Regions from separate parts of the Micromonospora sp. LOL_023 genome, predicted to be linked through region 2. Evidence: riboswitches for the same ligand, from Rfam matches in the RefSeq annotation. Region 2 holds a riboswitch; the other holds the start of a gene.
What was found. A riboswitch is a leader RNA that binds a small molecule or an ion and turns the genes downstream of it on or off. The one in region 2 is predicted to bind cobalamin.
Positions count from the first base shown of each region.

Region 1 (3,408 bases), on a different contig from region 2:
GGTGCGGACGGCGGCGGCCAACGCCGCGCCTGGTAGAACGTGGACGGCGGACCGGCCGGTGGCGTCCACCTGGTAGCCGTCGCCGGTGGCGAGCACCCGCACGACCCGGCCGGTCGGGGTACCGCAGCCACGTTCACAGCCGATCCAGTGCACCGGCAGGCCGACCCCGGCCGGGTCCGACCGGTCGCCGTGCGCCGCTGTCGCGTCGGCCCGGACATCGGCCCGGGATCGGAGACACCCGGGCCGGCCGGCGCAGGCGGTGACGCCGAGCCAGGGTGATCCGGGGTCGGTGACGAGTCCTGCGGTGCGCAGCCGACCCGCCCAGTCCGGCGCGTCGATGACGGTGGGCAGCACCACCGCCCGCCACGGGGTGATCCGTAGCTGCGGCGAGGCGGCGGCGAGCAGGTCTGCCTGCCCGGCGGTGAGCCGTCCCAACGGGACGGCCAGGACCAGAGCGTGGTCGCCGTCGGGGCGACGCAGGACGCCCACCGACGGTTCGGGTATGTGCCGTGGCAGCGGCCGCCGGTGCGCCGTCGGCACCTGGTGGACCCCCGGCTCGGTGGCGACCCGCGCGATGATCCGGGCCACCTCGGCGGCGGTCAGGTCACCGACCCGCCAGATGGTGCCGTCCACGGCCCGCTGGTCGGCGACGAAGCCTCGGGCGACCGCGACGGCCACCCGTACCGCGTCGGAGTGGCCGGTGCGCAGTCCGTGGTCGACGCCGGCGAGCGCGACGACGACCAATCCGTCCGTGCCGGGCAGCAGGCCCACGTCGGGACGCGCCGAGATGGTGTCGCCGCGCCCGTCGTCCACAGCGAACAGGAAACGCCCGGACAGCCGGGTCAGCTGCGGCTGGGCGCAGATCGCCGCATCTAGCGCCCGGACCTGCGCCGCGACGTTCCAGTCCGGCACGTTGTCCACCCCGGCAAGGGGGGAGCCGAGGATGTTGCGGACCCGGTCGTGACCCGGCGTGGGCAGCAGACCGGCGGCGCTCAACCGGCCGGCGAGCGCCTCGGCGGCGTCGACGTCGACCCCGCGTAGCTGTACGTTCGCCCGGCTGGTCAGCTCCAATCGCCCATCGCCGAGCTCGCGGGCGGCGGCGGCCAGGGCGGTCAGCTGGCCGGCGGTGAGCAGTCCGCCCGGGCAGCGGATCCGGGCAAGGTGTCCGTCGGCGGCCTGATGCAGCTGCAACGCGCCGGGACAGGCGTCGGGGCCGCCCCGGACGGGCGGCGACGGCGAGGCTGGCACGCGGCGGATACTACGGGCTGCCCCCAGGAGACGACGTGGTCGCGGCGATTTCATCACACCTTGACGAAACGTCTGTCAGTCGTGACAGTTGTCGGTAGCCAGCTGCGGCGGCACGTGGAGGAAGCCGGTGTGATTCCGGCGCGGTCCCGCCACTGTCACCGGGGAGCAGACCCCACCGAAGGCCACGGCCCCGATCCACGGGGCGGGAAGGCCGGGGCGAGCGTCGATCCGGGAGCCAGGAGACTCCGGTCGCCGCGACCGACGACCCGGGGCGCGGACCCCGAGGGAGGACCAGGCATCCCATGATGCTGCTTTTATCCACCTCAGACACTGATCTGTTGAGTGGACGGGCCAGCGGCGCCGACTGGCACCTGGCGAACCCGGCCCGGCTGTCGGTCGACGACCTTCCGCAGCTGCTGCCCGACGTCGAACTCGTAGTGGTCCGGCTTCTCGGCGGCCGACGGGCCTGGCCGGACGGACTCGACGCGCTGCTGTCCGGCCCACGGCCGGTCGTCGTACTCAGCGGAGAGCAGGCACCGGACGCGGCGCTGATGGAGCTGTCCACCGTGCCGGCCGGGGTGGCCGCCCAGGCGCACGCCTACCTGGCCCACGGCGGGCCGGCCAACCTGACGCAACTGCACCACTTCCTGTCCGACACGGTGCTGCTCACCGGGCACGGCTTCACCGCGCCCGAGCCGGCACCGGAGTGGGGTGTGCTCAGCCGCCCGGCGACGGAACCGACGGACTGTCCGACCGTGGCAGTGCTCTACTACCGGGCACACCACCTGGCCGGCAACACCGGCTTCGTACACACGCTGTGCGATGCGATCGAGGCCGCTGGTGGCCGATCGCTGCCGATCTACTGTGCCTCGCTACGCTCGCCCGACCCACGGCTACTGGCCGCTCTGCGCCAGGCCGATGCCCTGGTGGTCACGGTGCTCGCCGCCGGCGGTACCCGGCCGGCGACCGCCTCCGCCGGGGGCGACGACGACGCGTGGGACGTCGGCGCGCTCACCGAACTGGACGTGCCGATTCTGCAGGGACTCTGCCTGACCAGCTCCCGGCAGACGTGGGCTGACACCGACGACGGACTGTCCCCATTGGATGCGGCTTCCCAGGTCGCCATCCCCGAGTTCGACGGCCGGCTGATCACCGTGCCGTTCTCCTTCAAGGAGATCGACGCCGACGGGTTGTCGGTGTACGTCGCCGACCCGGAACGGTCCGCCCGGGTCGCCGGCATCGCGGTGCGCCACGCCGCGCTGCGCCACATCGCACCGGGCGACAAACGGATCGCGGTGCTGCTGTCGGCATACCCGACGAAGCATGCCCGGATCGGCAACGCGGTCGGCCTGGACACCCCGGCCAGCGTGCTCGCGTTGCTGCGCACGTTGCGCGACGCCGGCTACGACGTCGGGCCGGCCGACGGACCCGACGCGCTGCCCGGGCTGGCCCGCGACGACGGCGACGCGCTGATGCACGCGCTGATCGCCGCCGGCGGGCAGGACCCGGACTGGCTCACCGAGGAGCAACTGGCCGGCAATCCGGTACGTATCCCGGCCGCGGACTACCTCCGCTGGTACGCGCGGTTACCGGCCGACCTGCGTGAGCGGGTCGAGCAGCACTGGGGTCCGCCACCGGGCGAGCTGTACGTCGACCACTCCGGCTCCGGCGACGGCGAGATCGTGTTGGCCGCGCTGCCCGCTGGCAACATCGTGCTGCTGGTACAGCCGCCACGTGGGTTCGGCGCCAACCCGGTGGCCATCTACCACGACCCGGACCTGCCGCCGAGCCACCACTACCTGGCCGCCTACCGCTGGTTGGAGCACGGCTTCGGCGCACACGCCGTGGTGCACGTCGGCAAGCACGGCAACCTGGAGTGGCTGCCCGGCAAGACGGTCGGGCTCAGCGCCGGCTGCGGTCCGGACGCGGCCCTGGGCGACCTACCGCTGATCTACCCGTTCCTGGTCAACGATCCGGGTGAGGGCACCCAGGCCAAGCGGCGGGCGCACGCCACCCTGATCGATCATCTCGTCCCGCCGATGGCCCGCGCCGAAAGCTACGGCGACATCGCCCGGCTGGAACAACTGCTCGACGAGCACGCCAACATCGCCGCCTTGGACCCGGCGAAGCTACCGGCGATCCGGGCGCAGATCTGGACGC
Region 1 is NZ_JBHMIM010000012.1:46,880-50,287, forward strand. Features, by position in the region: gene cobG (precorrin-3B synthase) at 1-1,248, opposite strand, end outside; cobalamin riboswitch at 1,366-1,494, shown strand; gene cobN (cobaltochelatase subunit CobN) at 1,551-3,408, shown strand, end outside.
Region 1: linked by a shared signal. The riboswitch ahead of cobN (cobaltochelatase subunit CobN) and the one ahead of metE (5-methyltetrahydropteroyltriglutamate--homocysteine S-methyltransferase) in region 2 are both predicted to bind cobalamin.

Region 2 (3,408 bases):
AATGTCGACGGTCGACTTTCAGGATCGGGTGTCGTCGTGTCGGTGGCAGCGCGACTGCGCCGAGGATCTGGTGGCTGGTCATGGTCGGATCGTGGCCGAGTTCATCGACGAGGGTGTCTCCCGTCGGGTGGCGTGGCCGGATCGGCCGCAGACGGCGCGGCTGCTCGCCGCTTTGGGGGACCCGGCGCGGGGGTTCGACGCGATCGTCGTGGGCGAGTACGAGCGTGCCTTCCATGGTCAGCAGCTTGAGCAGTTGACCCTGATCCTTGTCGGGCATGGTGTGCAGTTGTGGTTGCCGGAGACGTACGGGCCGGTGGACTTCGACAATCCCCGGCAGTTGGCGTTGCTGGACCTGCTTGGTGTGCATTCGCAGCGGGAGGTGTCGCGGGCGCGGTATCGTACGATGGCGGCGATGCGCGCCTAGGCCGAGGTGCAGGGCCGGTATCTCGGCGGCCGGCCGCCGTACGGCTATCGGCTGGTTGACGCGGGTCCGCATCCGAATCGTGGTCACGCCGCCTGGGATCGGCGTCTGCATCGTCTGGAGCCTGATCCGGTCACTGCGCCGCGCGTGCGGTGGATCTTTGCCCAGCGGCTTGCCGGTCGCAGTGTGGCCCGTATCGCTCGTGCTCTCAACGACGCCGGTGTTGCCTGCCCGTCCGCCGTTGATCCGGGACGTAACCGGCACCGCAGTGGCCGGGGTTGGATGCTGACGACGGTCGCGGCGATCCTGGCCAATCCCTGTTACACCGGCCGTCAGGTGTGGAACCGGCAGCGTGCCGACCGCGACGGTGTCGAGCCTGAGGGCCCTGTTGCTCGAGGCCGCGAGGTGCAGTGACGCAACGGGGCTCCGCAGTGGGTCGTTTCCGGTCAGGTCGTTCATCCGTCGTTGGTGAGTGAGGAGCGGTTCGTCGCGGTCCAGGCGATGCGTACCGCGCCCGTCCCTGCGGATGGCGTTTCTCGCCGGTATCTCCTGGCGGGGTTGGTGTGTTGGGAGGTCTGTGGCCGGTGCATGGACTCCCATTGGGTGCATGGCCGTCCCGGTTACCGTTGCCGCCACGGCCACACGAGTAGCCGTACGACGGTCTCGCCCTGGCCGAGGACCCTCTACGTCCGGGAAGATCATCTCCTCGACGCACTCCGCTACGACCGCGGGCTGCACCGTCACCATCCCGCGTTGCGCTGCGTGGACCTGGGCAGGGTTGCCGCCTACCTTCGTGACAACGACATGATCGTCGTGTGACTACTTCGCCCGAGTTGTCGACACCGCGACCGCGACATACCTGCTCGATCCGGCAGGGAGCTTCCCCGCCACCACCACAGCGAAGATCCCCGTCCAGCGGGACGGGGATCACCAGTAAAGCGAGTAGGTATCACCCTTCGTGCGGAAATAACGTGTCCGAGCCGGAGTTGATCTCCAACTACATGATCGTTCTGCGTGATGAACTGGTGCTCACGTAGCGAATAGCTACTCCAGACCCCTATGGCCCCAGGCGGGCATCCCCGATTCGTTGACCGGTATTGGGCTCTGCGGTGTCCCGTGCGGCGGACCCTGGCGCCGGCGCGACGGCGCGGCCCGTACGATGGCGGGCGGTGCTGGTTCGTCCCGTCCGCGAGTTGGGCGGGGCGTCGTAAGAGGGAACCCGGTGCGAGTCCGGGACTGCCCCGCAGCGGTGAGTGGGAACGACCGCCGTCAACGAAGCACTGGACCGCAAGGTCTGGGAAGCGACGGCCAGTAGGCGACCAACGTGTCACGCCCGCGAGTCCGAAGACCTGCCAGCGCTGCGTACACCGCCTGGTGTGCGCCGCCGGCGGCCTCTCGGGAGGGCTAGGGCGGAAAGCCGGGTGCCACGCCGTGCCCTGCCTTCCTCCCCTCCCGTGTCCGTCGGGCACTTCGAGGGAAGGACCCATTGGTGACTACCGCATTCGGGCAGAGCACCGTGCTCGGCTATCCGCGCATCGGTGCCGACCGTGAGCTGAAGAAGGTCCTCGAGGCCTACTGGGCGGGCGGCATCGACGCCGAGGAATTGGAGAGGATCGCCGCTGAGCTGCGGTCCGAGGTCTGGCGGACGCTAGCCGACGCCCGGCTCGACGCGATCCCGTCGAACACATTCTCCTACTACGATCACATGCTCGACACCGCCGTCGCCGTTGGTGCGATCCCTGGCCGGTTCGCCCGGCTCGGCCTCGGCGAGTTGGACACCTACTTCGCGATGGCCCGAGGCGTCGACGCCGAGCCGGCGCTGGAGCTGACCAAATGGTTCGACACGAACTACCACTACCTGGTCCCGGAGATCGACCCGGGCCTCGTCTTCCGTCCGAACCCGGCGAAGGCGTTGGGTGAGTACGCCGAAGCCCGTGAGCTGGGTATCACCACTCGACCGGTGTTCGTCGGGCCGGCCACGTTCCTGCTGCTGGCCAAGGGCGACGACCCGTTCTCCCGGCTGGACGAGCTGGTCGAGGTGTACGTCGATATCCTCGCCGCGCTGGCGGCTGCAGGGGTGGACTGGGTGCAGTTGGACGAGCCGGCCTACGTCGCCGACCGCACCCCGGCCGAGATCGACGCCCTGCGCGGCGCCTACGCCCGCCTCGCGGAGGTCACTCAGCGGCCGAGGATCTTCGTAGCCACCTACTTCGGCGAATTCGGTGACGCTCTGCCCGCGCTGCTGGGCACGTCGGTGGAGGCGATCGGTCTGGACCTGGCGGCCGGGCCGGGAAATCTGAACCGGCTCGCCGCCGCCGGGCCGCTGCGTGGCCGGACGATCGTCGCCGGGCTGGTGGACGGCCGCAACATCTGGCGTACGGACCTGCATGCCGCCGTCTCGGTCGGAGCGAACATCGCCGGGCTGGCCGACCATGTCGCCGTCGCCACTTCCTGTTCGCTGATGCACGTCCCGGTCGACCTCGCGGTCGAAGGCGGACTCGACCCGGAGCTGTCCGCCCGGCTGGCGTTCGCCCGGCAGAAGGTCGATGAGGTGGTCCTGCTCGGCAGGGCGCTGCGCGACGGCATCGCCAACCTGCCCGCACCGCTGCCGGTCGCTCCGGTCGGGTGGCGGCGCGGCGACGTGCGTGTCCGGCTGGCAGCCCTCGGCCCCGCCGACCGGCAGCGTGGCGACTACCCGGATCGGGCGGCCGCGCAGCAGCAGCGGCTGGGGCTGCCGGAGTTGCCGACGACCACGATCGGGTCGTTCCCGCAGACCGACGAGTTGCGTAGGGCCCGCGCCGCGTACCGGGCTGGTCGGCTCGACCACGACGGCTACGTCGAGCGGATGCGCGCTGAGGTCGAGCATGTCATCCGACTGCAGGAGAAGCTGGGCCTGGATGTGCTGGTGCACGGCGAACCGGAACGCAACGACATGGTGCAGTACTTCGGCGAACAGTTGGACGGTTTCGCGGCTACGGAGCATGGTT
Region 2 is NZ_JBHMIM010000018.1:16,971-20,378, reverse strand. Features, by position in the region: gene ACFHVL_RS12155 (recombinase family protein) at 1-424, shown strand, start outside; gene ACFHVL_RS12150 (recombinase family protein) at 431-835, shown strand; cobalamin riboswitch at 1,578-1,793, shown strand; gene metE (5-methyltetrahydropteroyltriglutamate--homocysteine S-methyltransferase) at 1,911-3,408, shown strand, end outside.